3 regions of the Ferdinandcohnia salidurans genome follow, and region 1 is predicted to be linked to each of the others. Evidence: riboswitches for the same ligand, from Rfam matches in the RefSeq annotation. Region 1 holds a riboswitch; each other region holds the start of a gene.
The links. Region 1 has a riboswitch for cobalamin ahead of ACFSFW_RS01130 (DUF4430 domain-containing protein). Riboswitches for the same ligand answer to the same signal wherever they lie in the genome.
Positions count from the first base shown of each region.

Region 2: linked by a shared signal. The riboswitch ahead of ACFSFW_RS23660 (ABC transporter substrate-binding protein) and the one ahead of ACFSFW_RS01130 (DUF4430 domain-containing protein) in region 1 are both predicted to bind cobalamin.
Region 3: linked by a shared signal. The riboswitch ahead of ACFSFW_RS13075 (ribonucleoside-diphosphate reductase subunit alpha) and the one ahead of ACFSFW_RS01130 (DUF4430 domain-containing protein) in region 1 are both predicted to bind cobalamin.

Region 1 covers NZ_JBHUEK010000004.1:140,268-151,115, forward strand. The annotation lists gene rluB (23S rRNA pseudouridine(2605) synthase RluB) at 120-854, shown strand; gene resA (thiol-disulfide oxidoreductase ResA) at 1,109-1,639, shown strand; gene resB (cytochrome c biogenesis protein ResB) at 1,652-3,322, shown strand; gene ccsB (c-type cytochrome biogenesis protein CcsB) at 3,325-4,497, shown strand; gene ACFSFW_RS01120 (response regulator transcription factor) at 4,679-5,395, shown strand; gene ACFSFW_RS01125 (ATP-binding protein) at 5,392-7,179, shown strand; cobalamin riboswitch at 7,458-7,660, shown strand; gene ACFSFW_RS01130 (DUF4430 domain-containing protein) at 8,014-8,433, shown strand; gene ACFSFW_RS01135 (ECF transporter S component) at 8,433-8,936, shown strand; gene sigX (RNA polymerase sigma factor SigX) at 9,048-9,596, shown strand; gene ACFSFW_RS01145 (hypothetical protein) at 9,574-10,806, shown strand.
Region 2 covers NZ_JBHUEK010000034.1:280,919-291,766, reverse strand. The annotation lists gene ACFSFW_RS23695 (YeiH family protein) at 207-1,238, opposite strand; gene ACFSFW_RS23690 (LysR substrate-binding domain-containing protein) at 1,353-2,246, shown strand; gene ACFSFW_RS23685 (hypothetical protein) at 2,455-3,654, opposite strand; gene ACFSFW_RS23680 (hypothetical protein) at 3,669-4,199, opposite strand; gene ACFSFW_RS23675 (YdcF family protein) at 4,468-5,073, shown strand; gene ACFSFW_RS23670 (DEAD/DEAH box helicase) at 5,422-6,711, shown strand; gene ACFSFW_RS23665 (branched-chain amino acid aminotransferase) at 6,781-7,392, shown strand; cobalamin riboswitch at 7,495-7,696, shown strand; gene ACFSFW_RS23660 (ABC transporter substrate-binding protein) at 7,874-8,866, shown strand; gene ACFSFW_RS23655 (FecCD family ABC transporter permease) at 8,829-9,896, shown strand; gene ACFSFW_RS23650 (adenosylcobinamide amidohydrolase) at 9,893-10,848, shown strand, end outside.
Region 3 covers NZ_JBHUEK010000020.1:13,638-24,485, forward strand. The annotation lists gene ACFSFW_RS13055 (5'-nucleotidase C-terminal domain-containing protein) at 1-6,072, shown strand, start outside; gene ACFSFW_RS13060 (hypothetical protein) at 6,245-6,565, shown strand; gene ACFSFW_RS13065 (GNAT family N-acetyltransferase) at 6,631-7,170, shown strand; gene ACFSFW_RS13070 (VOC family protein) at 7,204-7,614, opposite strand; cobalamin riboswitch at 7,833-8,030, shown strand; gene ACFSFW_RS13075 (ribonucleoside-diphosphate reductase subunit alpha) at 8,175-10,463, shown strand; gene ACFSFW_RS13080 (ribonucleotide-diphosphate reductase subunit beta) at 10,479-10,848, shown strand, end outside.

The sequences.
Region 1 (10,848 bases):
CACGTGAAAACGTGTTTTCTTTTTTTATATAGGAAAGTTCTGGGTTGGGCATACTAGAGAATGTTTTTATCTTGTGAAAATACAAAGAAACAAGTAAGATGTTTAAGGGGTGAGCATAGATGGAACGTTTACAGAAAGTAATAGCACATGCAGGTGTAGCATCAAGGAGAAAAGCTGAGGAGCTTATTGTTGCTGGACATGTTAAGGTGAATGGAAAAGTTGTAAAGGAGCTAGGTATTAAAGTAGGCTCAAACGATAAAATTGAGGTAAGCGGCATTCCACTTGAAAGGGAAGAGCCTGTTTATTTTTTATTTTATAAACCACGTTCTGTGATTTCTAGTGTAAGTGATGATAAGGGTAGAAAAGTTGTAACCGACTTTTTCCCAGAAACAAAAGAACGTATTTACCCAGTTGGAAGACTGGATTATGATACGTCCGGGTTACTTTTACTAACGAATGACGGTGAGTTTGCAAATCTTTTAATGCATCCAAAGTATGAGATTGAGAAGGTTTATGTGGCGAAACTTAAAGGTATTCCGCCTAAAGAAAAGCTTCGTCAATTAGAACGAGGAATAAAGCTAGAAGATGGTAAGACGGCTCCTGCTAGAGTAAAGCTTATTTCAATGGATAAGCGAAAACAAACTTCAATTGTCGAAATTAGCATTCATGAAGGAAGAAACAGACAGGTAAAAAGAATGTTTGAGGCGATTGGACATCAAGTAATGAAACTTAAGAGAGAAAAGTTTGGCTTCCTTACGTTAAACGGCTTAAGTACAGGTGAATTCAGAGAACTACTTCCACATGAAGTTAAGCAATTAAGAGCTTTAGCAAGTACGAAAAATAATCGATTGTAGGGAATAGGTTTGTTCAGTCAACAAGCTTTACTCGCTCTATTAAGTAAGCTAGGGTGTGACTAAATTACATGAAATCTTTTCGGAAAAGAAGCTTTCTCCTAAGTCTCATGAAATTTAGTCTAATCTAGTCTGGCGATAATGGTTCTCAATTGTCACATAACCTTCAAAATGTATGCAATGTTGCTATATTAATAAGTGCTATAATGGCAAAGAAAGTAAACATCAAATCAAATAAAAAATAAAGGGAGATTTCAATGGACAAGAAAAAGCGACGATTAGTTATGCGGACCGTCATATTATTACTTCTCGCCGCTGCACTCGTTTATACATTGTATATCAATTTCTTTACTAGTAAGGAAAAGGTTGCAGTAGGGGATAAGGCACCAGATTTTGTCGTAACTGACTTGAACGGGAAAGAACACCATTTGTCGGAGTATAGAGGGGAAAAAGGTGTATTCTTAAACTTCTGGGGGACATGGTGTGAGCCTTGTCAACGTGAATTCCCATATATTGATACATACTATCAGGAATATAAGGATCAAGGGATTGAAGTCATCGCAATCAATGTCGGTGAGCCGAAATTCAGTGTTAATAATTTTATTGAAAAGTATGACTTATCATTTCCAGTTGTAATCGATAAAGGAAACCAGTTGTTAAATGCCTATGGAATTGACCCGTTGCCAACAACTTTATTAATTGATAAAGATGGAGAAGTTGTTAAAATAATCACGGGCGAGATGACAAATAAGATGGTACGAGATTATATGGAGCAAATTAAGCCATAGGGAGTTATTTTTATGGAAAACGTTAAATGCGAATGTGGGCATGTAAATCCACATGGTACAATTTTTTGTGAGGCTTGTGGTAAACCTGTCCAAAACGAAGAAGAAAATCAGGGTGGAAAAGAGAAAAAGCCATTGCTAGATATGAGGTATGAGGGTAGTGCAAGGCGCTCTCAAACCTATAATAAATCAATAGTTGATAAGATATGGAATTTCTTTTCCTCTGTAAAAGTGGGGATTTGGATCATCGTTGTCCTTCTAATTGCTTCAGCATTGGGGACAATTTATCCGCAAGAATTATACATACCTCCAGCGATGAATCCAGCTGATTTCTATGAACAAGAATATGGCATCACAGGAAGATTATATTATCAGTTAGGTTTCCACAACCTATATGGTTCTTGGTGGTATATGATTCTAATAGCAATGCTTGGTATTTCCTTAATTATTTGTAGCATAGACCGTGTAGTACCTCTGTATAAAGCATTAAAAAAACAAGGTGTTACACGTCACGAAAGTTTCCTAAAAAGACAGCGTGTATATGGTAAAAACACTGTCGAAAATATCGAGAAGGACTTTGAAAATGTTAAGGATAAACTAAGGAAGAAACATTATTCTGTCCGTGAAGAAAATGGGAATATTTTAGCCGAAAAGGGTCGTTTTTCTCGATGGGGCCCATATGTAAACCATTGTGGACTTATTCTTTTTCTTATTGGTGCGATGCTTCGTTTTGTACCTGGAATGTATATTGATGAAGTACTCTGGCTTCGTGAGGGAGAAACAGCAAGTGTTCCAGGAACAGATGGAAAGTATTATTTAAAGAGCGAACAATTTCTTGTAGAAGTTTACGAGAAGGGCAAGGAAAAAGAAGTATTTGATAAAGCGATTGAACTTGCCGGAAATGCGATGGTAGTAAAAAACTATCAAACAGATGTTACTTTATTCGAACGTACAGATGAAATTATTCCGGGAGTGGAACCAGAATTAAAAGAAGTTAAATCTCACGAAATCCGAGTAAATGAACCATTAAAGCATGATCATTATGCAGTCTATCAAGTTGACTATAAATTAAATGAATTTAGCACGATGTCCTTTACAATGGTAGACAAAGAGACGAATCAGGAATTTGGTTCAATTACCATTAACTTAAGAGATCCGCAAGATAAATATGATTTAGGTAACGGATATTCAATCGAGTTGGCAAGCTATTTCCCTGATTTCTTTTTTAATGATGAAGGGGAACCTGCCACAAAAACAAAAATACCGAATAACCCAGCATTTGTATTTAAAATGTATGCTCCAGATAAACCAGAAGGAGAAATCAGTTTCGTAGCTATTCAGCAAAATATCGAGCCTGTGGGTGAGAATAAGTATAAAATGGCGTTTTCTGGTATTGATATGAAGAATGTATCTGGATTAACTGTCAGAAGAGACTTTACATTATGGTTACTTGCTTTGGGTGGTGCAATATTTATGATTGGTGTTATTCAAGGATCATACTGGCACCATCGTCGGATTTGGATTCAGCGAAAGAATAATGAAGTTATTGTTGCTGGACATACAAATAAAAACTGGTTTGGTTTGAAAAATGAAATTCGTTATGTTTTGGCTGATACGGGAATCGCCGAACCTATCGATCAAGTTGATGCGAAAAATAAGGAAAATAAGGAAAATAAGGAGGGATAAAAATGGCTGAATTAAGTTCAAATTTGCTATATGCTGCTTTTTTTCTCTATCTTGTGGCAACGTTTGTCTTTGGTGGAGCGATTCGAGATAAAAAAAGTTCAAATGGGTATAACCGCTGGTCCCATATCGGGATTTCTATTACAATCATTGGATTTGCTGCACAGTTAGGCTATTTTTTTACCCGATGGATTGCAGCTGGACATGCACCAGTTAGTAACCTATTTGAATTTATTACATTTTTCGGAATGATGCTAGTCCTAGCGTTTATTATTATTTACTTTATATATAAAACAAGTATTTTAGGACTGTTTACTTTACCGATTGCATTATTAGTTATTGCTTATGGAAGTATGTTTTCAAGAGAGATCTCTCCATTAATTCCAGCTTTACAAAGTGATTGGCTCCACATTCACGTAACGACTGCTGCATTAGGGCAAGCAATTCTTTCAATAAGTTTTGTCGCAGGTATCCTTTATCTTTTAAAAAGTGTGGATCAGTCTATCAAGAGCAAGGAAACATTTTGGTTAGAATTTGTTATGTATATATTAGTGGTTGTTGTTGGATTCGTAGCCATTTCGACCGCATTTGGTGCGATGAAATATGAATCAGTGTTTTCATGGGTGGATAAAGACAACGTTGAAGCTGAGATGGTATACAAATTACCTGCTTTGGTAGTACCTAATGAAGGCGAATTACTGACAGATGGTAAGTTTTCTAGCGGGATTGAATTACCTGCCTTATTAAGTGCTAGAAAAGTAAATACATTACTTTGGTCAATTATTTCAGGATCTATTCTATATGGATTACTTCGTTTAATTTTACGTAAACGTGTAGGTGCCGCTTTACAGCCTTTAACAAGAAGATTAAATTTAGACTTAACTGATGAAATTGGTTATCGTTCTGTAGCAATAGGATTCCCAGTATTCACGTTAGGCGCGTTAATTTTTGCTATGATTTGGGCGCAAATTGCATGGACTCGCTTCTGGGGCTGGGACCCTAAAGAGGTATGGGCACTTATTACTTGGCTCTTCTATGCAGCATTTTTACACTTGAGGCTTTCAAAAGGCTGGCATGGTAAAAAATCTGCGTGGCTTGCGGTCGTTGGATTCTTCATTATTATGTTTAATACTATATTTGTAAATTTAGTTATTGCTGGTTTACACTCATATGCATAAGAAAAAAAGCCTTCATCATTTGATGAAGGCTTTTTTATCTAACATTTTTTGTGTCGAATTATCGACTTTTCCCTCATTGGATAAACTAGTGTGATATATGTTATAGCAAATTATGAAATTTTTATGTACGATAGTGATGTAGAGAAATATTCTTTCGGAAAGAAAATGGAGGAATAAGAAAATGGAAAATGAAGCGAAAATTTTAGTTGTCGATGATGAAGAAAGAATTCGTCGTTTACTTAAAATGTATTTAGAAAGAGAAAATTATGCAATTGAAGAAGCGGAAAATGGAAATATTGCCTTAGAAAAGGCTATGAAAAATGATTATGATCTCATTTTACTAGACCTCATGATGCCAGAAAAAGATGGAATTGAGGTATGTCGCGAATTGCGTGAGAAGAAATCAACTCCGATTATTATGCTTACTGCTAAAGGAGAAGAAGTAAACCGCGTGCAAGGCTTTGAAGTCGGTACTGATGATTATATAGTAAAGCCATTTAGTCCAAGAGAAGTTGTTCTTCGAGTAAAAGCTTTACTAAGAAGGGCATCACTTACAACCTATCTTCAAACTGAAACAACGGCTAAGGATGTTATCGTGTTTCCACATCTAACAATTGATAATGATGCACACCGTGTGCTTGCAGATGGCAAGGAAGTGGGCTTAACACCGAAGGAATATGAACTCTTATGCTTTTTAGCAAAATCACCTGACAAAGTATTTGATCGTGAACAATTGTTAAAAGAAGTATGGCATTACGAATTCTTTGGTGATCTTCGTACTGTAGATACACATGTTAAACGCTTACGTGAAAAGTTAAATAAAGTGTCTCAGGATGCGGCGAAAATGATAGTAACTGTATGGGGCGTTGGGTATAAATTTGAGGTTGGCCAAGAATGAAATTTTGGAGAAGTGTAGTAGGAAAACTATGGGCAACCATTCTTTTACTGTTTTCCTTTGTGTTATTTGTTTTAACGGTACTATTCATGGAGTACTTTGAGAATTACCATATTCAAGAAGCTGAAAGAAGCTTAACTCAACTTGCTGCAAATATTGCTGTTATTATGGAGCAGCATGAGGATAAAGATGTAGCAAGGAACCTTGCTTGGGAGCTTGTGAATGATGAAACAAAGGTTATTATTGCGGCAGACGAAAACACGTTATGGGTATCTCCTGATCGAACGGCTGTACCAACCATTCCTGTTACAGTTATTACAGAAGACCCAGATCTTAGACGTGTTATTACAAACGACCAAAACGCAAGCAAAAAGATAAAACTAACAGAAAGTGGAAAAACTCCTCAAGAGCAAAGACAAGAACTATTTGTGGTTGGGGCCCCTCTTCACATCGAAAATGATCAGATGGGTGCTGTTTTTCTTTATCAATCCTTAGATGTAGTTCAAAAGACTACCAAGGATACTACTCAATTCATAATATTGGCTGCAGGTATCGGAATTGTCCTTACAACAGTATTTGCCTTCTTTCTATTAACGCGTATTACAGCTCCATTGCGTAAAATGAGGGAAGCTGCTACCGAAGTAGCTAAAGGGAAATTTGATACGAAGGTTCCTATACTTACTCATGACGAAATTGGCGCTTTAGGAATGGCGCTAAACCAAATGGGAAGGCAGTTAAAGTATAATATAAATGCCCTTAATCAAGAGAAAGAGCAGCTTGCAAGCATATTAAACAGTATGGCCGACGGAGTTATCACTTTAAATCGTGATGGAACGATATTGATAACAAACCCACCTGCGGAACGCTTTTTGCAAGCTTGGTATTACCAACAAGGTATGTATCAGGACGTTGGTCAAGAGCTTCCACCAGAAGTCAAGGATTTATTTCAACGTTCCGTTTCATTTGAAAAGGAGCAATTTATTGAAATTAGTCTTCAAGGTAGAACATGGGTTATTTTAATGAGTCCACTTTACAATCAGACGTATATTAGGGGTGCCGTTGCGGTCCTTCGCGATATGACGGAGGAAAGACGTTTGGACAAGCTACGTGAAGATTTTATTGCTAATGTTTCTCACGAACTGCGAACTCCGATCGCAATGCTCCAGGGCTATAGTGAAGCAATTATGGATGACATAGCGAGTTCCGAGGAAGAGCGAAAGGAAATTACCAAAGTCATCTATGATGAGTCATTACGAATGGGTAGACTTGTTAACGAGTTATTAGATTTGGCTAGAATGCAATCAGGGAATATTACCTTAAATAAAGAAAAAGTTGACTTCGATACCCTTATTAGTCGGGTGATTCGGAAATTCCAAGGTTTAGCTAAGGATAACCAAATAACGTTAACTGCTACAAAGGTAGACGACATTGGTGAGATTTATATAGACTCTGATCGTATTGAGCAAGTTTTTACAAACTTAATTGATAATGCAATTAGACATACCGATGAAAATGGTCAGGTTGACGTACATGTTACTGGTCAAGAAACTTCAATAAAAGTTGATATTAAGGATACGGGTTCTGGAATTCCAGAAGAAGATTTACCTTTTGTATTTGAACGGTTCTATAAGGCGGATAAGGCCAGAACAAGAGGGAAATCTGGTACTGGTTTAGGGCTTGCGATTGTAAAAAACATTATTAGTGCACATAACGGGAATATCTCGGTCCATAGTAAGCTTGGTGAAGGAACGACATTTACTTTCGTAATCCCTCGAAAAAGTGAGTAATTTGAAAAAACGTGGCGAAGATTCTTGTTCCATAAGAAACAATTTCCTTGTAAAAGAAAAATTCTTCTTGTAATATAGGGATTGTTAAATAGAAAATTAAATAATTTATTGAATTTTAGGTGTCAGAGAATGTTGTATTTGATTCTTTAAATAAAGGATTAAAAAGGAGGATGAAGAGGACCGAGAATTTCAAGGCGGCGCAGCTTTGAGTACCGGAGCGTATGCAGTTAATACGTGAGGAACGGAAAAGCAAGCCAACACAGAAATTCGAAGCGTCATATTCACCGCACTTTTTAAACATCCTCTCTAAGACTTAAAAGGGAATCTGGTGTGAATCCAGAACTGCCCCCGCAACTGTAAAAGTGGACGAAATGAGAAGAACCACTGTATGACTGGATGGCGAATGCTGTTCAACATATGGGAAGGACTCAAAGTAGGACGAAGCTTAAGTCAGTAGACCTGCCTAATTCATTTCTTTTTTAATTCTCCGGGGTGCGAGAATTAGCATTAAAACACCATGCTTTTTTGTTGTTTTCCTGTTATATCTTTAAAGCTCACCCCAAGGGTGAGCTTTTATTATTTTATTCCGCAGAAGAAGGACACTTCTACGAAATAAAATAATAGCCTCCGGCAGATGCCACGATTTTTCAAAGGAAATTTTTCGATCTGTAAGATCAAAGACTAAGAACGCCACATCCTGTGGCAACGTCTTTATGACCCACTTCCTGTGGGCCTAAAAATTGGGCGCAAATACGCCAAGGCGCATTTGATTCGATGTTAGGTGCATAAAACACTTATTCATACACATATTTTAACAAAAGGGGAGCTAGAAACATGAAAAAACTATTAGTTGCTTTACTATCATTGGGAATTTTATTTGGATGCAGCAATGACCCATCTACAAATGAATCTTCCAACAACAACACATCAGAAACTGTAGATAAAGAAGAAACAGCAGAGATTGTAACAGTTGTTATCTCCAAAAACAATGGTGAAGAAATCATTGAAGAAAAAGAAATTGAAATTGAATCTGGAAAAGAAGTTACCGTTATGGACGTCATGCAAGCAAACTTTGACGTCGAAACACAATTCGATGGTGCTTTTGTTGCCAGCATTAATGGCGTTGCAGGAAGCGAAGAAGAAAAGACATCATGGTTTTATTCTGTTAATGGTGAAGAAGCCATGGTAGGAGCTAATGAATACCAATTAGAGCCTGAAGATAAGGTCGAATTCGATCTCCATAAGTGGGAATAATGAATTTATCTGTTAAAAACTTAACGCTCTTATCGATGCTAATCGCCTTGTCTGTTGTGGGTCGAATTACATTTACATTCCTTCCGAATGTCCAGCCTATGACTGCGATTATCGTGATAACTAGCTTATTTTTGGGTCCAATCTATGGTATGGTTGTTGCTGTTTTCGGTTCTGTATTATCGAATCTTGTAATGGGTATGGGTTTATGGACCATTGGACAAATCGTTGCATGGGGGATAATTGGGTTAATTAGTGGGGCTTTACGGAAGTATCGTGATCGAATTCCTGTCATTTTATTAGCCATCTATGCAGTATTTTGTGGTTTCTTATATGGATTTGTTATCTCAATCCCTCTTTATTTATTCTCGGGTAAGTTCCTAGCCTATTACCTAGCTGGATTACCATTCGATATGAGTCACGCAATTGGGAATGGAGTATTTTTTCTCATTCTGTATCCAATCCTGAGACTACTATTCTTAAAAAATGTAACAATTGCAAAGTAAGGAAGAATATTACCAAAATATTCTTCCTTTTTTTATTAATTCATACTATATTGGGAGTGTAACTTTTTTTATTAATCATTCGACTAATGAAATGAACGGGAGGATTTGCAAATGGATTCCTTGTTTGAGGAACTATATGAAAAGTATCATCACGATGTCTTCTCCTTCTTATTTTATATGGTAAAAAATCGTGAACAAGCTGAAGATCTCGTTCAGGAAGTTTATATAAGAGTTTTAAAATCATATGATAGATTCGAAGGGAAAAGTAGTGAAAAAACATGGTTATTTTCAATTGCAAGGCATGTTGCGATTGACTCGTTCCGGAAACAAAAAGGGTGGAAACAGCGAATAATGGATTCCTTTGATTGGAGTCGCCAAGAGGTAAGAGACTTTGCTCCACTTCCGGAAGAAATAGCGTTGCAAAATGAGCAGGTACAAATGATGTACCGTTGCTTGGAAAACTGTACGACCGACCAGCGTATCGTGCTTATTTTACGATATATCCAATCACTTTCAATTGCAGAGACTGCTGAAACTCTAGGATGGACGGAGAGTAAGGTAAAGACAACTCAGCATAGAGGTCTAAAGGTCTTAAAGAAGTATATGGAGGAATCAGGCGTAAAGGAGGGTATAGATGATGAAAAATTCAAAGTGGAGTGATGAACAACTCGAGCAGATGCTATCGCAAATGCCAGGAATAAAAGACAAACGGAAACCACAAGAGATTTATCAAAATATAACCCTTAAGATGAATAAGAAAAAGAGAAAAATGTGGCTTGTTCCTACCCTTGCATCTGCAGCAGCAGTGCTTCTATTATTCATCTTAGCTCCTTCTTTCATTAATAATATGAATAGTTCAAGCTCAGACTCAGCTGAAATGGCAAGGGAAAATACGAATATTGCTATGGATTCTGAAAACAGAGAAGCAGCATCAAAGGATGCATCATTTAACACACTAGAAAAAGCAGAGGAACCACAACAAAATGAAGAGGCTGGAATATTTTCATTTGAGGAACAACCAAGCAATAGTTACACTGTAAATAGTGTAGGGGAAAACGAAGTCCTTCTCACATATGGTGTGTATTTGGGCGGTGTAATGTTTCCTTCTGTAGTTTCAGTAATCGTCGAATCTAATGGGGAAAATGTTGTTGAACAATGGCAAAAGACAGTTCCAAGAGTAAATGAGGCTATTCGCAAAAACAAAGAATGGGGCATTGATGAAATTTCGAATTCATATTTTGAAGATTTTTCAGAAGTTGTAACGAAAGACAATTCAAAGGCAGTAAGGGTGGACGTAAATAACTCGATTAATACTGAGTCATTTGCTACTGCTGAAGCTGCAGAATTTTCACATACGATTAGTTCGTTCCGTTATCTGTTAGAAGACTATCAACATGTTGAACTTTTCCAAAATAATCAACAAGGAATTACTATAGGGCAATCTGGTATCATTGAAAATAATATTGATGTTGAGAAAGATACAAAAAAGGCATACCTTTATTATGTAAATGATCATTCAGACCGCAAAATTTTAGCTTTAACTTATGAAGATTTTAATACGATTGAACAAGCGCTGGAAGCAATGAAAGCGGAGGCTAATCAAGGGGATTATACCCTGCATCCACCAATCATATCTGAAATTAAACAAATTAAAGCAAATGGTACGAATTTAGAAATTCATTTTAGTGATGATGCGGTTTTAGAGAATACAGATAATTATATTCTTATGTTGGACGCAATTATGCTAACCGCTAAAGAGTTTAACTTTGATACAGTTACATTTTACGGAAATATAGATCAAATTGGTGATGTACGAATAGGGGAACCGGTACCAGTACCGCTCGCACCAAATCTAATTCAATTGCAATAAGAGACACTAAGATGTCTCTTTTTTTTGCTTTTAAATATAATT
Region 2 (10,848 bases), on a different contig from region 1:
AGTCACTGTGACATAAACTTACCTAGACTTAAGCATAACGAACAACTAGCAGTTAGATCTGCTGGTTGTTCGTTTCTTCCTTACAAAATTCAGACTGCCAATTAAATGTTATGTCCCTAAGCTTTCTCTTTGTTATAGTTTTCTTCATAAAAATATTAATATTGTCTTTATCTAAAAATATATTGTTTTTTTGTTGTATTTTGATGTTATACCGTAAAATATACAACTACCGAAAGCACTATTGATGTAATCGAAATCGCTATGAGAGGTCTAATTGCTCGTTCACGGACATCTTTTAAGCTTACGTTTAGACCTAGCCCTACCATTGCTGCGGTTAACAGCCATGTGGTAAGGGTGAAAACGAAATTCATTATATCATCGGACAATGGAATGGAGTAGCCAAATACGTAGCTTCCTAGAATACTCATGACGATAAATCCTACCAGGAACCAAGGGAATTCGATTTTTGCCTTGCCGGTTTCATTGTTGTTATTCTTTCTTTTCATGAAGAAAATTAATATGAAGCAAAGTGGGATGAGAAGGAAAACACGGCCTAATTTTGCTAGTAGTCCAACAGCAAGTGCATCTTCTCCACCAGGTGCAGCTGCGAGTGCTACATGGGCGACCTCATGAAGACTTGTTCCAGACCAGATCCCATATTGTACCGCATCAATCGGTAGAATTGGTCGTAAGATCGTGTAAATAATGGCGAAAATAGTTCCTACCAAGGCGATTATCCCAACGCTTATTGCAGTATCCTCATCTTTTGATTTTATAATTGGTGCAACAGCTGCGATGGCAGCAGCCCCGCATACGCCGGTTCCAACACCGAGTAATAAGGATATTGTTTGATCCGCTTTTAGAACTTTTGCTAGCCACATAATAGCAAAAATTGCAAACATGATTACTAGTGCATCCCGTACTAATAGGCCAATCCCGTCGTTAAGTACCATCTCGATGTTTAATTTTAAACCATACAAAATTATAGCGAGTCTTAGTATTCGTTTCGATGAAAAGGTTATACCTGAACGAATGATTTCAGGAAATCCAAAAATCTGCCTGTAGACAATTGCAATAATGATAGCACATGCCATTTGACCTACATTACTAAATCCTGGTACAAGTGCTAATAAGTACCCTAGAAGTGCTATAAAAAATGTAAAAGCAACCCCACCAACCAATGCTAATTCCGGTTTTGTCTTTTTTGTTGGTAATTGTTTTAATTCAGCTAACGCCATATGTACACCTCCTACTTTTACTATATTAGGTGACTGTGTATAAGTAAAATAAGTGTTAACTATAATTATGATAAGCGAATTGTTATAATAGATGGAAGGAAAGGAAGTGGAAAAATGGATCAGCAATTACAAGTATTTATTATGGTTGCAGAAAAGAGGAATTTTTCGCGAGCAGCTGAGGAGCTTCATATGACTCAACCTGCAGTTAGTCAATATATCCGTACTTTTGAGGAAAACCTTGGGGTTCGACTTCTTGAACGAAATAATAAATATGTGCAATTAAATAAAGCGGGCGAGATTGTTTACCACCATGCGAAGGAGATTGTGGGATTATATACACGAATGGAGAAACTATTGGATGAACTAACAAATAAGGTGAGAGGACCGTTGTCAATTGGCGCGAGTTATACATTTGGTGAGTATGTCCTTCCACATGTGTTAGCAGATATGAAAACGGTGTATCCGGATGTTCAGCCAACAGTTAAGATTGATAACACAGAAAGAATTGTTGAGTTGGTGAAAGCACATCAACTTGATATTGGAATTATTGAAGGTCATGTCAAAGGGGAAAAGAACCTTGAAATTGAGGAATTTGCTGCGGATCGTATGGTGATTATTGCTTTACCAGACAACGCATTGGTTGGAGAAAACGGAGAAGTTGAGTTGAAAGAGCTTGAGGTGCAACCGTGGATTCTTAGGGAAGAGGGTTCCGGAACAAGAGAAGCTGGGGAAAAGGTTTTTGAACAATTGAGAATTGATCCGAAGAATACTATGACGTTTAGTAGTACACAGTCAGTTAAGGAGGCTGTGAAGGCTGGGTTAGGAATTAGTTTGTTGTCAGAGCTTGCAGTAGCAAGTGAGCTTAAAAATGGTGACTTGAAGATCATTGATGTGAATGGATTACAGTTTCCTAGAGAATTTTTCATTGTTTTGGGTTCGCCGTTTCGTACGAAGGTTTTGGATGAGTTTGTTAGATTACTAAAGGCAAAGGGAAAGAATTTATATTAATTTGACTCTTATTTATAATCATATGTATACATATAAAAATATTAAAAATGCAAGGAGAATTTGGTCTTTCCTGCGTTAGCGGGGTATTTTGAAAGATAGAGTATGTACTAGGGATCAGGTACTATTTTCTTGAAAAGATTTCAGAAATAGATCCAAAGGAAGCTTTCGAGAATTGGCTCCAAGCTTCCTCCTGTGGATTCTTAGATTTCTACGGAAACCCGATTTTTTTGAGTATTTCTCCGGTAGTTCCTCCGATTTTTGCATCTGGTAGGGCATCGCCTAATTTATCCCATTGTTTGTTTATTGTTCCTACTGGGTCCTTAAAAAAGTTCTCGATGCCTTTTTCATCTACTCCTAGTTTTTTTCCAAGATCTGCAAAGGAATCGACACCTGGGAGTAAGATGAGGCCAGTTTGATAAAGATATAGCTGTTCAAGCATTCGAACCACGTCTTTGCTGTTAAGTGTATGCCAACCCTCATTGCTAAATTGTTCGTGAAACACACTGTATTTGATGTACTTCAAATAATATTTCGCATTTTGTTTTTGTTTGAGGCATTCAATAAATGCTTCTTTGCCAGCTTCATATGCCAAATTTAGCATGTTTGGCAAGATGGCAGGAGCCGATTCGGGAGCAGCTCTGACAATGGCAATTTGAGTAGCGACAGCAGCTGAAGCAGCTGCAGATCCGATTTCAAAGCACTCACGCAATTCCTTCTCAATAACCTCCTGTACACTAGCTGGGTAAATAATCCGAAAAATAACCCGTAAGGTAGAATTTCTCTTTTGGATACAGTTATTTATGCTCGTACATGCTCCGATTTTAAACTCCGGAAATTCGTCCTCTTCCCAAATCATATAATCTTGTGCTTTTTGATTGATCCCCGGTTCCAATTTCTCCGGAATACTACCTTGCTCAATAGGAGAACAGCAATATACCCACTGGCAGCGATAACGAACCCCATTATGAACGAACTCCTCTACTTCCTTTGAACTTGAAGGTGGTTGAGGGGTACTTGGTATAGATTGTGTTGGTGGTTTATAGATTGGCTGTTGCTGGACTGGTGGCTTATAAATCGGTTGTTGTTGAGTTGGTGGCTGAAAGATTGGTTGTGATTGGGTTGGCGATTGGAAAATTGGCATCGGCTGTGTTGGTGGTTGGAAGATAGGTTGCGATTGTTGGGGTGGAGTATATATTGGTGTAACTGGTTTTGGGCTTGGGGCACCGATTGGAATCGAAGGCTGCTTCGTAGTCGTTGGAGAGGAAGCTGATGACCCTTGCGCACCACAAATACCCGTAACCGGATCACAAACTACATCCGGATTCATCTGTCTGTAATAGGGTGAATAGAGATAATGTAGAAAAACTGGATATGGATTTCGAACTTCATTAGGATGGTAGTAATACAAGTCAATTCCTCCTTTTAACAACTAAAGCATTGAAAATAGTCAATTTGTTGGAGTGGAAGGCTAAACTGAGCCCATTGTGAACCATTCCAATAATACCCGTAGATCGAATCTTGAGTCGTCTGACTCATCCATACCCAGTACGTCGTGCCATTCTTTAACCATACGTATGTGCACGTATTCATACATGGCTTGACGGTATTCGCATCAATCACAACGCTGGTTCCAGGTGGATTAATTGGCTTAGTTGGATTAATTGCTGGAGGGCTGGCAGGTAAGCCTAGTGGTCCTTGGGTAGTCGTCGGCATCGGTTGCTGTTGTGGAAACGATGGATTAGTTGTCGGTGTGTAAGGTGGCATGTAAGGTGGTACATAAGGGGGCATCGTCTGGGGATAAGGTGGTGGCTGATTTAACTGCTGCAATGCTTGACCTAACATATTGGATATCCAACCCATATTCTGTCCTGAACTCGGTCCCATTGGCCCAAATGGCGGCAACTGGGACATATTCATATTTCGTCTATGTCTCGAATGGTTATAAACCCACATCTTCTTTACACCTCCTCAATCAAAAATATCATGACAATACACCATATTCTATGTGTCAAGTATGATTTTGTCATATTGTCTACATGGATGTGTGCGTAATTTTAATACCTACCCCTAACTAGATTCTTAAATCCTGATAATCGACAAAATTCGGGGCGTCACTGTGACAATAATAAACTGCTTTTTGATGCATTTGTACATACTGTTAAACTTCCAAAATGTGGTATATTTATGATAGGATAACTATGTAAAGGGGGGAAACATGTAAATGTATCTGTCTGAGTTAGAGGTTGAAAAACTCTCAGACGCACAAGTGACCAAGCTTATATTTTCGGATATTGAAGATGATTTCGCGAACGGAGATTGTATATTGGTGGCAGGTAGCAGTAAAGCCGTTAAATATCGCGTACCAAAAGCAGTAGAATTATATAAGCAAGGTAGAGCCAGTAAACTATTGTTTTCAGGTGGTGTGAAGTGGAAGGAAAGTGATCACTCAGAAGCTGTTTCGATGAAAAGAGAAGCCATAGCGTTAGGGGCTTCCGAAAAAGATATACTAATTGAGGATCAGTCATTGCACACACTAGAAAATGTATTAGCCTCTCTATTCGTATTAAACAGAGAATTTCACCTATATAGGATCAAACGAATATTGGTAGTAACGACATCTTACCATATGAAACGATTACATCTGACATTACAAACATATATGCCTAGTTGGATCTCCTACACGTTATGTCCTGCTGATGATGCTTTCACCAGAAAGGATAACTGGTTTTTAACCGATTTAGGAAGAAAACGTGTACGAGATGAGGCTGCAAAACTAATAAAATACGTTAAACAAGGTGCATTGCGTGACATGAAAGTAGATTTGTAAATCGCTCACATATAAGGTGTACTAAGAACAAAGGGAACTTTAATAATAGGAAGTTCCCTTTATTATGAAGAAATACAACAAACTTGAAAAGTACAATGAAAAATATTAAGGATAAGTTCGGAAAAGAAAGTATTAAGTTTGAACAGGCGATATTTGAAAAGTTTCGTACCATTTATGGTGGGTCAAGGAACCTATCCCTCTGACCCATCGACAAAATTCGGGGCGTCACTGTGACAATAATAAATATTCCAAATCACTCTGTAAATACTAACCAATATATATGCTATAGTAAATAAGCCATTGAACAATCAAACTGGCATTATGATAAGAAGAGAGACGTGATGAGCCTTGCTAGATTTTTTACAACTTGGTATTCGAAAAGAGATTAACCATACATTGAAGTCATTAGGTATCGTGGAACCAACTCCGATACAAGAACGGACAATTCCATCCGTACTTGAGGGGAAGGATGTGATTGCAAAAGCACAAACGGGAACAGGAAAGACGTTGGCTTTTGTTCTACCGATTCTTGAAAAGATTGATGTGCACGAGTCGGATGTGCAAGCACTTATTTTAACTCCAACAAGAGAATTAGCTCAGCAAATTTCAAAAGAAATTAAGAAAATGATGGAAAACGTAGAGGGTATCAATGTGTTAGCTGTGTACGGTGGTCAGGATGTTGAGCATCAATTAAAAAAGCTGAAAGGTGCACAGCATATTGTCGTGGCAACGCCTGGTCGGTTATTAGATCATATTCGCCGTGGAACGATTGATCTGTCATCGATTAGGATGCTTGTGTTAGATGAAGCCGACCAAATGTTACATATGGGTTTTCTTCCAGAGGTAGATGACATCATTAAAGAAACATTTCCTTCTAGACAAACCATGCTGTTTTCTGCAACAATGCCTAACGAAATTAAATCTCTTGCCAAAAAATATATGAACGAGCCAGAGTTAATCGAAGTGAAAGCAAAAAAAGTAACGGTGGAAGAGATTAAACAAGTTGTGATTGAAACCACTGACCGGAGAAAACAAGCAACGTTGTTGCATTTAATCGAAGAACATCGTCCATTTTTAGCGATCATATTCTGTCGTACAAAAGTTCGTGCGAAAAAGCTGCACGAGGCATTGATTGCTAACGGATATGATTCAGACGAGTTGCATGGTGATTTAACACAGTCCAAACGCGAAAAAGCGATGAAACGATTTCGTGAAGCGAAAACACAGTTTTTAGTTGCCACAGACGTTGCTGCAAGGGGACTGGATGTTGAAGGGGTAACACATGTCTTTAACTATGACATCCCACAAGATGTGGAAAGCTATGTTCACCGGATTGGACGGACTGGCCGTGCAGGTGGCGACGGGGTTGCCTATACTTTAGTGGCTCCAAAGGATATGGAGTTCCTACGAATGATTGAAAAAGGGATTCATCAAAAATTCGAGCTACAAGTGATTAAGGGCATAAGTATCCCTGATCGTGAGGATTATGAGAGAGCAAGTGAGCAAAAAAACGAAAATAAACGCTCTGAAGGTAGTAGAAGAGACAGAAAGAAGGCTGCACCATTTTCTTCAAATAGAAAGTCTAATGATAGGCAATCCAAAAGCAATTCAACGAGAGGTAGAAGGCGTACTCGCTAAAAAGTGAATGTACAAAATGGGTGCCTTACCCCTAAGACTGGTAAGGCATCAAATTCAGGAGGAACACCTATGTTACAAAAACAAATGAAAAAATACATTTCATCAGAGTTAATGAGTGAAGAGAAACAAGTTGCAGTATTTCAAGAGGAAAAAGAGTACATAGAAAGATATGAATTAATTTCACATGACGTTACATTAATCGAAAAGGATCCTACTACACGTTTCCGTGAAGCTTACATAGAAAGATGTGATAAAGAAACAGAAGAAACACTCTCTAAAGAATCATTTGGTTTCTTAGAACACCCGATTGACTACCTAGAAAAACACAAGAATGAATTTCTATACTTTGAATCAAAGTGGTTGGAACTAATCGGCGTGGATGCAATTGCGTTTGAAGTGAATGATGTATTTGGAACATACGATGTCATGGTAGGATTGAAGCTACAGAAGAAGTTCGAGTCACCTCTTAAAGAAAACTTAAGAAAAGAATTACGTGGAGATGAAGCAAAATTTGTGTTGATGTTTAACCAAGGTGATGGCTTATGGGACTTGAATTTCGCTTTGAATTACGTGAATGGGTTTAAAGAGGAGATGTCATTAGAAGAAGCATATCGGCTAATTTATCGATTTTTATTTACACTAGTAGAGAGAACGGAAGAAGGAAACAGCGACGTAATTTAAGTGTTAAATTAGTGATGGGACCAAATGAACTTTTGGTTCCTTAGCTTTGCTCCTATTTACAAAACATTAGGGGTGTATTATAATTTTGCAGAATACAAAAAAATGAATATTTCGCAAATAGGTTTCTTACCATTCTTCTAATAAGAGAATGTAAGACTAAGAGGGAAGTTGGTGTAAGTCCAACACGGTCCCGCCACTGTAAGCGAGGAGGAAGGTTATAAGATCCACTGTGTTTTTTACATGGGAAGGAGTAACCGACCGTTGATTCGCAAGTCAGGAGACCTGCCTATTTTGTTTTTTAAGCTTCCTCGAGGAAAGGAACGTTTAAAGTGCAGATAAATTATCATATGATACTATATTTGTTATAGTAGGATTGCTTTATTGGAGTTCTATAGCAAATAACTTTTATTATGCCTTTACGAAACGCTCTTCCTGTGGAATGGCGTTTTTTTGTGTTCAAAATTAGAAGGGGGAAAAAAGAATGAAGGAAATGTTGAAAAAATGGGGTCTGTTAAGTCTTATTTTTCTTTTTACCATGGGTATCGTTTCAGGCTGTGGTACACAAGACGAAGAGGCTCAAGATGAGAAGGATCCAAAAACCGTTGAACAAGCTGAAGGGGAGAATGCCAATCAAGAGTTCCCTATCACAATTATAGACAGTGCTGATCGAGAAGTTACAATTGATGAAGAACCTGAATCAATTGTCTCCATTCAGGCAAGTAATACAGAAATTGCATTTGCCCTTGGTTTAGGAGAAAAAATTATTGGAGTTTCTGATTACGATAATTACCCATCAGAAGCACTTGAAATTCAAAAAGTAGGTGCACAGGATATCAATGCAGAATTGGTTCTTTCACTTCTTCCTGATCTAGCACTAGTTACAGATTATCATTACAATACACATCCTGACATATTAAAACAGTTTGAAGATGCAGGAATTGATGTGATTGTCGTTGGAAGTGCTTCATCCTTTGAGGATGCGTATCAACATATTGAAATGATTGGGAAAGCTACAGGAACTGTGACTGAGGCAACCGAAATTGTAACAAATATGAAGCAACGTTTTGACGAAATCAAGGAAAAAGCTTCAACAATAACAGATAAAAAGAAAGTCTGGGTTGAGGTTTCACCTGCGCCTGATATTTTTACAACAGGAACAAATACATTTATGCATGAAATGTTCGAGGCCATTCAAGCAACGAATGCAGCAGAGGAGCATGAAGGATGGGTACAATTAACAGAGGAGGAAATTGTACAATTAAATCCTGATGTCATCATTACAACGTATGGCTACTACATAGATAATCCAACTGAAGAAGTATTTGGGCGTGAAGGCTGGTCTGAAGTTCCTGCAGTTAAAAATAAACAGGTCTTTGATGTTGATAACGATACGGTTACTAGACCAGGTCCTCGGTTAATTGAAGGAGTCGAGACTCTTGCGAAGCTTATTTATCCGGAAGTTTTTAATAAATAACGTTATTTGGTTATATATTCTAAGCGGAGGGTTTGTACTTAGTACAGCCCTCCTTGGCATATTCGTTAGTAGTGTCCAAGTGCCTATTCCAACCATATTACATATTGTACTAGACAAAACCTTTGGTTGGGGGTGGCTTAATGAGATTGCTAGAAATGAAGAGATGATTATTTGGAACATCCGAATACCGAGGGTATTGCTGGCCTTTTTTGTTGGTGCATCCCTTGGGTTAGCGGGTGCTGCATTCCAAGGATTATTACGTAATCCATTAGCGGATCCATATACAATCGGGGTTTCATCTGGTGCATCTCTTGGTGCAGTTTTTGTTTTATTTTTTCAGTTTACGATCTTTGGGTTAGGAAACTTTACTCTTCCCATTGTTGCGATAGTAGGTGGTTTTGTTTCACTACTTATTGTATTCGGACTTGTTCGATTGAGTAGTCGAAGCTTAGCGATTGAAACAATAATATTAGCGGGGATCATTGTTAGTTCCTTTATTGGAGCAGTTGTTTCCCTCATTATTTCATTAAGCGACCAAGATTCAATGACTCAAATTATCTATTGGTTATATGGCAGTGTAGGACTGAGAGGCTGGAGTCATGTTCAATTGATTCTTCCGTTTATGTTGTGCGGTTCCTTTATTTTGTTCTACCATTACCGGGAGTTGAATGCGTTAGCACTTGGGGAGGATGCGGCAGATCATATTGGGGTTGATGTGAAGAAGGGAAAGTTTTATATCTTAATTGGAGCCTCTTTATTAACCGGTTCAGCTGTAGCCGTGTCTGGATCAATTGGATTTGTAGGGCTTGTCATTCCACATGTAGTACGTATTGTAACGGGTCCAAATCATCGCCATGTACTACCACTTTCACTACTGATAGGCGGAGCATTCCTTATTTTAGCTGATTTAGTATCAAGAAGTATTATTGCTCCACAAGAGTTGCCAATTGGTGTTGTTACAGCTCTAATAGGTGCACCGGTTTTTGCACTATTATTAATCAGAGAAAGAGTTGGAGGGGAACGTAGATGATTACAGTTAACAATTTAGTTGGCGGATATACGAATTCCCCTATTATTAATGGATTAAATCTTGAGATTCATCAAGGTGAATTTTTTGCGCTTCTTGGTCCAAATGGAAGTGGAAAAACAACCCTGTTTAAACTGATAACTGGGCAATTGCCGATTATAAATGGTGAAGTTTTCCTTTCTGGTAAAGAAATTTCAACTCTTTCAAAGCTTGAGAAGGCTAAAAAAATGGCTGTTCTTACTCAGGAGGCGAAGGTTTCATTTGATTATACTGTGGAAGAAATTGTGAGTCTAGGGCGTTATCCACACCAGAAAGGTTTATTCAAACAGCTATCCCGAGTAGATTGGAACGTCATTGAAGAGGCCATGGAATTAACGAATATAAGTGAATTTCGAAAAACTCCATTCCGAATGATTAGTGGTGGTGAGAAGCAAAGGGTGTTATTAGCGAAGGCATTGGCACAAGAACCTGAGATTTTGCTTTTAGATGAGCCAACGAATCATTTAGATGTGAAACACACATTCCAAATGTTGGATTTATTAAAAGAACGGCAGCAAAGCATGGGGTTAACAATTTTCTCCATTTTGCATGATTTAAATGTTGCTTCTCAATATGCAGATCGGATTGCCATGCTTTATAAGGGACGTTTTTTAGAAGTTGGAGATGTTAACAATTTCAGAAAGACAGACCAACTAAAGAAGGTGTATGAAGTCGATATTAAGCTTGGGTCTCATCCGACAATTCCAAAACCACAACTACTTATGACACCAGGCTATCATCAAGCACAACCTCGTTCACGTTTTGAAAATTCTTATAAGATTCTTCAAACGAAGGAGTATATCCACATTCAATTTGATCAACCTTTACGAACATTATCCAATGGGGTCATCGGTGATGGGATTCAATGGTTGAAGCATTTTTGTAATTTTCATGTTGAAAAGAATTATAATTGCTC
Region 3 (10,848 bases), on a different contig from region 1:
GTAAAAAATGTAGAATTAATCGATGTAAATAAAGGAAATGGCTGGGCAAATTATACAGCTAAAGCCGAAGATGGTACAGAATTTTTAGTTCGTGATGAAAATAGTACTTTAGAGTTATCTGTTAGCACTACTTACGAATCAATCACTGGTATCGTTCAACAATTTGACCAAGCTTATCAAATCATCCCACGTGGACAAGCTGATATTATTGAAGATGCTTCAAAAGTTCAAGCAGTTAGTGCATCTCAACCATCAGGTACAATTCCTGTGGGTACTCAAGTAACGTTATCTACTTCAACTGCGGATGCAGAGATTTACTTTACAACAGATGGTTCTGAACCAACAGTAGAAAACGGTCAAAAATATAGTGAACCAATTACAGTTAATGAAGATGTAATTATTAAAGCTATTGCTGTAAAAGAAGGTTTAACAGCTAGTGAAGTAAAAGAATTTACTTATAGCGTATACGATGCTGAAGAAATCAATATTCATGATATCCAAGGAGAATCTCATGAATCTCCATTAGATAATGTGAAAGTTGAAAATGTTGAAGGTATCGTCACGTATACTTATAAACTTAATGGCGCCAACTATTTCCATATGCAAACTCCAGATGATAAAAAGGATAACAATCCAAAGACATCTGAAGGGATCGTTGTTTATACAGGAAACCAAGCCAATGCAGAAGTGGGTAATCTAGTAAGTGTAACGGGTACAGTCGATGAGTATCATATCGATGGGTACTCTAATACTAAAGGTGACACGGATCTATCTGTGACACAAATTAACGCACGTGACGACAAAGGTGGATTAGTAAACGTAATTGAAAACAATGTAGAACTTCCTACTCCAGTAGAAATTACGAGTGAAAACCTACCAAATCAAGTTATTGATAATGATAGTTTCGGAGAGTTTGACCCAGAAGAAGATGCAATCGATTTCTGGGAAAGTATTGAAGGAATGCTTGTTGTAGTTGGAACAGTTAAGGCTGTTGCACCTCAAGAACACGGAGATTTGATTACGGTTCTAGAAAACAGAAAAACGGATACTCTACATGGTGGAGTATTACTTACGGAAGACAATGCGAATCCGGATCGTATCCAGTTTAAAATGTACGATAACAATGCTGCTAGAGATTTCGAGGTAGCAACAGGAGACAAATTTACTGGACCAATCACAGGTGTAGTAAACTATGGTTTCCAAAATTATAAGATTTATGTTGATTTAGAAGACATGCAATCGAACCATGTTAAGGGTAATGCAGAACCTGAGACAACAACGATTGTTAAAGAAGACGATAAGGTAACGATTGCTTCTTACAATCTAGAAAACTTCTCAAATAATTCGAAAGAAACATCAGACGATAAAGCTAGAAAATTAGCAAGAGCATTTGTTCAAGACATGAAGAGTCCTGACATCATCGGGGTAACTGAGGTTCAAGATAACAATGGACAAAGTGCAGGAGATTCAGCCGCTAACGAAAGTTATGAACGTTTGATTCAAGCAATTGTTGCAGCTGGTGGCCCTGAATATCAATATTTAAATATTGATCCTGTTAATAACCAAGATGGTGGAGCACCAAATGCAAACATCCGTGTTGGATTCTTATATAATCCAGAACGTGTTTCTTTACCAGAAGACATTCCGGCTGGTGATGCAACAACAGCTGTTGGTTATGAAGATGGCAAATTAACACATAACCCTGGACGAATTGATCCTACAAATGCAGCATTTGATAACAGTCGTAAACCTTTAGCAGCACAATTTACCTTCAAAGGTGAAGATGTAGTGGTTATTGTTAACCACTGGAACTCCAAATCTGGAGACACTCCATTATTCGGTTCAACACAACCGCCGGTATATGGTAGTGAAGTTCAACGTAAACAAATTGCAAATATTGTTTATGACTTTATCGAAGAAATAAAAGTTGATAACCCTAATGCAAATGTTGTATCAGTTGGTGATTTTAACGATTACCAGTTCGCTGAGTCCCTTAAAATCCATGAAGGCGACTTAATGACCAACATGATTAACCATGTTGAACAAAGTGATCGTTACACATATTTGTTCCAAGGTAACTCACAAGTTTTAGATCACATTGTGGTATCAAATAACTTAGTACCTGGAACTGAAATTGATATTTTACACATTAATGCAGACTTTACAGATATGGCGGGGCGTGCGAGTGACCATGACCCGGTTATGGTTCAAATTGACCTAAAAGCTAATTATGACTTAACAATCATGCACACAAATGATACTCATGCTTCCTTAGACAACATGCCAAAAACGGTAACTGCAGTGAAGGAAGTAAGAGCAGAAAATCCTGATTCTCTCCTTCTTCATGCAGGAGATGCTTTCACAGGAACACTGTATTTTAATGAGTTTCTTGGAAAAGCAGATTTAGCCATGATGAATTTAATGGGCTTCGATGCAATGACCTTTGGTAACCATGAATTTGACTTAGGTTCTTCAAGTGAAGGACATCAAAAATTAGTTGAATTTATCCAAAGTGCACAATTCCCATTTGTAAGTGCCAATGTTGATTTCTCGAAAGATGCTAAATTTGATGGGATTTTCAATAATTCAATCGCATCTGATATTGAAAATGGACAAATTTACAATGGAGTCATCAAAGAAGTAAACGGTGAGAAAGTGGGTATCTTCGGTTTAACAACAGAAGAAACAACTGACATTTCAAGCCCAGGTTCGATTGAATTCCAAAACTACATTAATGAAGCAAGAAAAGCTGTAGAAGCTTTTGAAGCACAAAATGTTAACAAAATTATTGCATTAACTCATATTGGTTATGACGATAATGCTGCGGTTGATAACGATCTACTTCTTGCTGAACAAGTGGAAGGAATTGACGTTATTGTTGGTGGACATAGCCATACAGTATTGGCTGAACCAGTCGTTGTTGCAAAAGATGCAACACCTACTGTAATCGTTCAAACAGGTAATGCAAACAGCAACTTAGGTGTTCTAAATGTTGAATTCGACGAAAATGGTGTAGTAGAGACACATGATGGTAAATTAATTGAGATTAAAGGACAAGTTCCTGATGAAGAAGCTCAGGCCGTATTAGCACCATTCAAGGCAAAAGTTGAAGAAGTGGCTAATACAGAAATCGGAGTTTCAACTCCTATTGAATTAGAAAACCCACGTACAAGTGGTGATGATACAAAACCAAGCGTACGTAGAAACGAAACAATTCTTGGTAACTTAATTACAGACGGTATGCTTGAAAAAGCAAAATCATTCACAGGTAAAGACGTGATAATGGCTTTACAAAACGGCGGTGGTATCCGTGCTGCTATTAATGCTGGCCCAATCACAACTGGTGAAGTAATTACAGTTCTTCCATTTGGTAACACGTTAGCAACAATGGATATTACTGGTGCTGAATTGAAAGAGGCATTTGAAATCTCCGTAAGCAAGTACCCTGGAGAAAATGGTGGATTTTTACACCTTGCTGGCGGTAAAGTTAAGTTTGACTCAACTAAACCAGAACATGAACGCGTGGTATCCGTATCTTACCTAAACGAAGATGGTGAGTATATCGAAGTACAAGATGAGAAGATGTATACTATCGCAACTAACGCCTTCACAGCTAAAGGTGGAGACGGCTATGATGTATTTGCAAAAGCCTACGAAGAAGGCCGTGTAACAGACTTAGGTCTTTCTGATTGGGAAAACTTCCGTGACCATTTAGTAAGTCTTGGAAGCGAGGGAATTCCAACTGAGGTTGAAGGTAGAATCGTTGATGTGGAAGGTCAATTTAACTTAACGGTACTACATACAAACGATACGCATGCTGCCTTAGATAAGATGCCTAAAACGGTAACGGTAGTGAAAGATGAAAGAGCCAAAAATCCGAATGCACTACTTCTTCATGCAGGAGATGCTTTTACAGGAACACTGTATTTTAATGAGTTCCTTGGAAAAGCAGATTTAGCCATGATGAATTTAATGGGCTTTGATGCAATGACCTTTGGTAACCATGAATTTGACTTAGGTTCTTTATCTGAAGGACATCAAAAATTAGTTGAATTTATCAAGGGAGCTAAGTTCCCATTTGTCAGTGCCAATGTTGATTTCTCGAAGGATGCTAAATTTAATGGGATTTTCAATGATTCTATCGCATCTGAAATTGATAATGGACAAATTTACAATGGGATCATCAAAGAGGTTAACGGTGAGAAAGTCGGTATCTTCGGTTTAACAACAGAAGAAACTGCTGACATTTCAAGCCCAGGTACAATAGCATTTGAAAACTATCTAAAAGAAGCTGAAAAAGCTGTTGAGGCTTTTAAAGCAGAAGGTGTCAACAAGATTATTGCATTAACACATATTGGTTATGATGATAATGCTGCGGTTGATAACGACTTAATCCTAGCTGAAAAAGTAGAAGGAATTGATGTTATTGTAGGTGGACATAGTCATACAGCATTGGATGTGCCATCCGTTGTTGCAAAAGATGACACACCTACAGTAATCGTTCAAACAGGTAATGCGAATAGCAACCTAGGTGTGCTAGATGTAGTATTCGATGAAAAAGGTGTAGTAATTGAACATGCTGGGGAATTAATTTCAATCGGTGATCAAGAGGCTGATTCTGAAGCAGCAGAAGTATTAGCACCGTATAAAGCACAGGTTGACAAAGTAGCACAAGAGGAAATCGGAGTATCAACTCCTATAGAGCTAGCAAACCCACGTACAAATGGTGATAATACAAAACCAAGTGTACGTAAAAACGAAACAATCCTAGGAAACTTAATTACAGATGGAATGCTTTTAAAAGCAAGAGAATTTACTGGTAAAAATGTAGTGATGGCTTTACAAAATGGCGGTGGCATCCGTGCAGCAATTAATGAAGGCCCAATCACGGTAGGTGAAGTAATCACAGTTCTTCCATTTGGTAACACGTTAGCTACGATGGAAATAACAGGTGCTGAGCTTAAAGAAGCGTTTGAAATTTCTGTTAGCAAGTATCCAGGTGAGAATGGTGGTTTCCTACATGTTGCAGGAGGTAAGGTAGAATTCGATTCTTCAAAACCAGCAGGCGAACGTGTAGTTGCAGTATACATTGAAGATGCTAAAGGAAACCTTGTAGCTGTTGATGATAATGCTACCTATACTATAGCTACAAATGCTTTCACAGCTAAAGGTGGAGACGGCTATGACGTATTTGCTAAAGCCTACGAAAAAGGCCGTGTAACAGATTTAGGACTATCTGATTGGGAAAACTTCCGTGATCACTTAGTAAGTCTTGGTAGTGAGGGAATCCCAACTGAAACTGAAGGTAGAATCGTTGATGTTACTACAACACCAGGCGAAGAGGAACCGCAGATTATTGTTGTTACTCCAGAAGTCGAAAGAGGAAACAAATATGTAGTATCTGCAGATGATTTAGGCGAACTAAAAGAAGGAGCTATTGTTAGAGTTGAAGTTCCTGAAAAGAAAAATACAATTTTTGTATCATTGAGCTCTGAAGCAATTGCGAAACTTAAAGCAGCAAATGCAACATTAATCATCTCAAATGGCGTGGTTGACCTTCAAATTCCTTCATCTATCTTACCTGATAGTGAAACGGAAGTTAAAGTACAGAAGGACAATCGTAAGGATGCTTTAGTTGCCTATGATTTTACAATCAAATCAGAAGGCAAGGGCTATCACAAGTTCAACGAAAAAGTCACAATGACTTTTTCGATTGACCCTAAAAAAGTGGATGATCCGAAAAAAGTGAAGGTTTTCTATTGGAATCCACAAAGTAAGGAATGGGAATTGGTCGGTGGCGAATACAATGATGGAAAAATTACTGCTACTACCGATCACTTTAGTACATTTGGAGTGTTAGAAGTTGAAGAGTCTAAGGAAGTTCCAGGTTCTGAAGTGAAAGATTCTGATACAAATGACTCAACTGTAAAAGATTCTGACTCGAAGAATTCTAATGGAGGGAAAAAACTTCCGATAACAGCTACAAATATGGCTAACATGTTAGTGGTTGGACTCGCGCTAATCCTTGTAGCTGCTGGCCTCCTCTATGTAATCAGAAGAAAAACAGCTTAATAGAATGAATTGAGGACTATAATAAAGTCCAATAATAGCAAGCAGTGAGAAAAACATTTGTTTCCTTCTCACTGCTTTTTAATTTGAACTTTTTTTTCGAAAATTTGATTCAAGTCAAAGTTTTTGCAACCTTTTCAATGGATAATGAAAGTATCAAAAGGAGGTAGACCATATGGAACCCTATGTATTTTTAGAGATTACTGGAATCATTACTTTAGCTTTTGGAGTCATTTTAAAATCTAAAAAAGTTTTCTTCACCCAACTAGTCATCTTGATTGGAATCTTTCTGCTAACGGACACTACATTAAATCTACTCTATTATTCTTCTTTATATGCCCTTCAATCCGTTATAAGTGCACTCGTACTACTTCGATATAAAAAGGCAATAGATCGAAATTACACACTTATCCTAGAAAAAACACACAAAATCCCTCGTAATCTAACGAAAGGTGGTGACCTCGGTAGTCAAACCTCATTTTTTGAAAAGAAATAATTTCTAAAGGATTTTTACAAAAAACGTTGAATTACTCTCTTAGTAAAAATAAGGGAGTAATTCGAATGATTACGTACAATTTGTTAAAAGGAAAAAAGGTTCAGCTTGTCAGAATTAAAGAAGATGACGTACCAACCATTGTAAGTTGGTATGAGGATCAAGAGTTTCTTAGAAATCTAGATACTTTACCGTCCTTCCCAAAACATCCGTCTGCTTTTAAAGAGTGGGTTGAGCAGAAAAACGAGAAAGAGTTTGTGTTTGGGATTAAAGAATTGGAGACTGATAAATTAGTTGGATTTGTGGACATTGACAGCATTATTTGGCCACATCGAAATGCATGGCTTGCAATCGCAATAGGTGGAGAAGGAAACCGTAATCGAGGGCTTGGATATGAAGCCATGCAACTCGTTTTGGATTTTGCTTTCCAAGAGTTAAATCTTCATAGAATCCAATTAACCGTTTTTCAGTACAATGAGAGGGCCATCGCCTTATATGAAAAGTTAGGATTTGTTAGAGAAGGTACCTCAAGAGAATTTCTAGAGCGTGACGGGAAGCGATTTGATATGTACTTTTATGGGCTGCTAAAACATGAATGGAAGAAATAAAAACAATTCCCCTAGATGCTAGGGGAATTTCCTTTACTTCTTTTCATAGTTTAAGTCCCATATGATCCCGAATGGGTCCTTTACTTTTGCATATTTTGCACCCCAAAATGTATCCTGTAACTCCATGAACACAGTGCCCTTTTGCATTAGGTCATTATAAGTTTTCGTAATTTCTTCTTCACTTTCAAATTCTATAACTAAAGAGATATTGTTTCCAAATGTTACACTATGGTCGGGAGAGTCATCTGATACCATTAGTAAGAATTCATTCTTTTTGAATTTACCATGAATAAGTCGGTCATTAGCCCAGTCCTGTGTTTCATAACCTGCCTTAGCATATGTTTGAACATCCAATATTTCGCCCTCAAATATTTCCTGATAATATTCCAAAGCTTCTTTCGCATTCCCATTAAACATTAAATAAGGTGTCGCTTGTCCTTTCATTCACAAAACACTCCTTTTTTTAATAAGTAAGTTGCCCTACACTATGATTTCTATTTACTAAAGATATCATACACTCTTTCCCCTCGAGAAAAAGTACAAGGTATTATTTCTCGAGAAATAATTGTCAATTTTTGTCTTGCTAAATAGGTAGGTGTCCCTTATTATTAATTGTAATAGTATATATTGATAGATTTTGAATATTAACAACTACATATTGTGTTTAGCCTTGGGAAAAAGATGCCATTTGTGCTTAAAAGGGAATCTGGTGAAAATCCAGAACTGCCCCCGCAACTGTAAATGCTGACGAAATGAACAGGCCACTGTATAAGATAACTTAAATAAAGGTGCTTATATGGGAAGGGTTCAAAGTAGAGTGACGCATTAGTCAGGAGACCTGTCTTTTCTTAAGATGTTTCACCTTCTTCGGGGATTGGGAAGATGAAACGATGGCGACAGGTAGGGCAACTCATGTGCTCTCTTGATGTTATCGTTTCATCCGCTCAATTCAATTGGGCGGATTTTTTTATTATAACGAAAAAAACGTTAAGGGAGAGAAATAGATGAATATTACAACACAAGGGGAATTGGATTCAGTTTTACACTCGCTTGAATATGCAGAAAGTACCTACCAGCTCGACACGACCGAAATTCGAAACAAACTGCAGGGAATGAATGTCACTACATTTGAAGCAAACCAGCATGCACTTTTTTATTCCTTAAACAAAATTGCCATGGATCAACCCAACTGGACATATTTAGCGGCTAATCTCTATTTAAATGAATTGTATGAAAAAGCTGCAACTAATAGAAATTACAATAGTGCTCTAAAATACGGCAATTTGCATGAGTTGCTACAGGAACTAACATCAAGAGGAATATATTCTAATGAATTAATAAACTCTTATTCTAAGGAAGAAATACTTGAACTAGGAGAAGTCATTGATCCTTCTAAAGATCATTTATTTACATACATTGGTTTGTTTTTATTAGCGGATCGCTATCTTGCAAGGGATTACGAACGAAATATTTATGAACTTCCACAAGAGCGATTCATGATAATCGCGATGACATTAATGCAGCATGAGGTAACGGAAGTTCGTCTTACTTATGTGAAAGAAGCCTATTGGGCATTAAGTAATTTATATATGACAGTAGCCACTCCAACTCTATCAAATGCAGGTAAAAGTTTTGGTCAGTTGTCCTCTTGTTTCATTGATACTGTTGAAGACTCACTTGATGGCATTTATTTAAACAACTGGGATATTGCTAGATTATCAAAAGATGGTGGCGGAATTGGCGTATATTATGGCAAGGTTCGCGCGTTAGGCTCCGACATAAAGAAATTCAAAGGGAATTCTTCTGGGATCGTTCCATGGATTCGCCTTATCAATGATACAGCAGTAAGTGTTGATCAATTAGGACAACGCCAAGGAGCAATTGCCATCTATTTAGACCTTTTCCACAAAGATATTATGAACGGTTTTCTAGACTTAAAAACAAATAATGGAGACGAACGTCGTAAGGCACACGATATTTTTACAGGGGTTTCCGTACCTGATTTGTTTATGGAGAAGTTACAAGAGGTAGATGAGAACGGCAGAAGTATTGGGGAGTGGCACACTTTTTGTCCACATGAAGTAAAACAAATCATGGGTTGGAAAGATGAGAACGGAAACCCATTAGGTCTCGAGGATTTTTACGATGAAGAGGATGAAAAATACTTCACTGAAAAATACTTGGAAGCTGTGAGTCATCCACTTTTACCACGTAAATCCTATCGCGCTATGGATGTCATGGCAAGGATCATGATTGCTCAATTAGAAACAGGAACACCTTACATGTTTTATCGCGATCAAGTAAATCGCCAGAACCCTAACAAACACCTTTTAGGAACAGGACGAACCTCGATTTTTTGCAGTAATTTATGTACAGAAATCGCGCAAAATATGTCAGCAACAGCGATTACGAAAGAGTATATCGACGATGAAGGAAATATTGTGATCATTCGAAAACCAGGTGATTTTGTGGTTTGTAATCTCTCATCTGTTAATCTACCAAGAGCTATCGGAGACAATGTCCTTGAACGACTAATTCGAATCCAGGTTAGGATGCTTGATAATGTTGTCGATTTAAATACGATATCGGTAAAACAAGCTGACCTCACAAATAAGAAGTTTCGAGCAGTAGGATTAGGTACCTTTGGTTGGCATCATCTTTTAGCATTAAAGGGTATTTATTGGGAATCTGATGAGGCTGTTCAATATGCAGATGAACTATATGAAGCAATTGCTTATCATGCAATCAAATCATCGATGGAGCTAGCGAAGGAAAAAGGAGCCTATAGTAAATTTAAAGGTTCTGAATGGGAATCGGGCATCTATTTTACTCGCAGAAAGTATTCGTCGGAACGATGGAGTATGCTTCAAGAAAATATATCAAAACATGGTGTGCGCAATGGCTGGCTAATGGCTGTGGCGCCAAATTCATCGACAGCTAAAATCGGAGGTTCCACAGATGGAATTGACCCAATCTATGCGGCTGAATATGCGGAGGAAAAAAAGAATTTTAAATTTAAAGTTACCGCACCTGATATCAATCATAAGACGTATGAGTTTTATCGAAAAGCACGTCATGAGGTGGATCAGGTTTGGAGCATTAGACAAAATGCAGCTCGCCAACGTCATATCGACCAGGGAATTAGCTTCAATTTGTATGTGAGACATGACATTAAAGCAAAGGATCTTTTACAGCTTCATTTAGAGGCTTGGAGACAAGGACTTAAGACAACGTATTATGTGAGAAGCACGTCACAAGCAGAAATTGAAGAATGTGAACTATGCCATAGTTAAGGGGGAATGGAGCTAATGACGAGTAATCAGCCATTAACAAAAATAAAATTGTTTAATCCAGAGTTTCCGAATAAATCAACGGGAATCATTAATGGGGAAACCTCGGGACTACTGAATTGGAACGATATCGCATATCCACAAATGTATACACTCTATCAAACCTTGCTATCAAATTTTTGGAAAGCACAAGAAATCAATATGCAGGATGACATCAAACAATGGGACCAACTAAGTTCTATTGAAAAGGATGTGTTTTTACGAATCAACACGCAACTAGCGTCATTAGATAGTTTGCAAACACCGACAATGAACCAGGTAATGGATTATGTGACGGACTCTAGTTTTAAAGCCATTTTTGCAGTGATTTCGCAACAGGAAGCCGTTC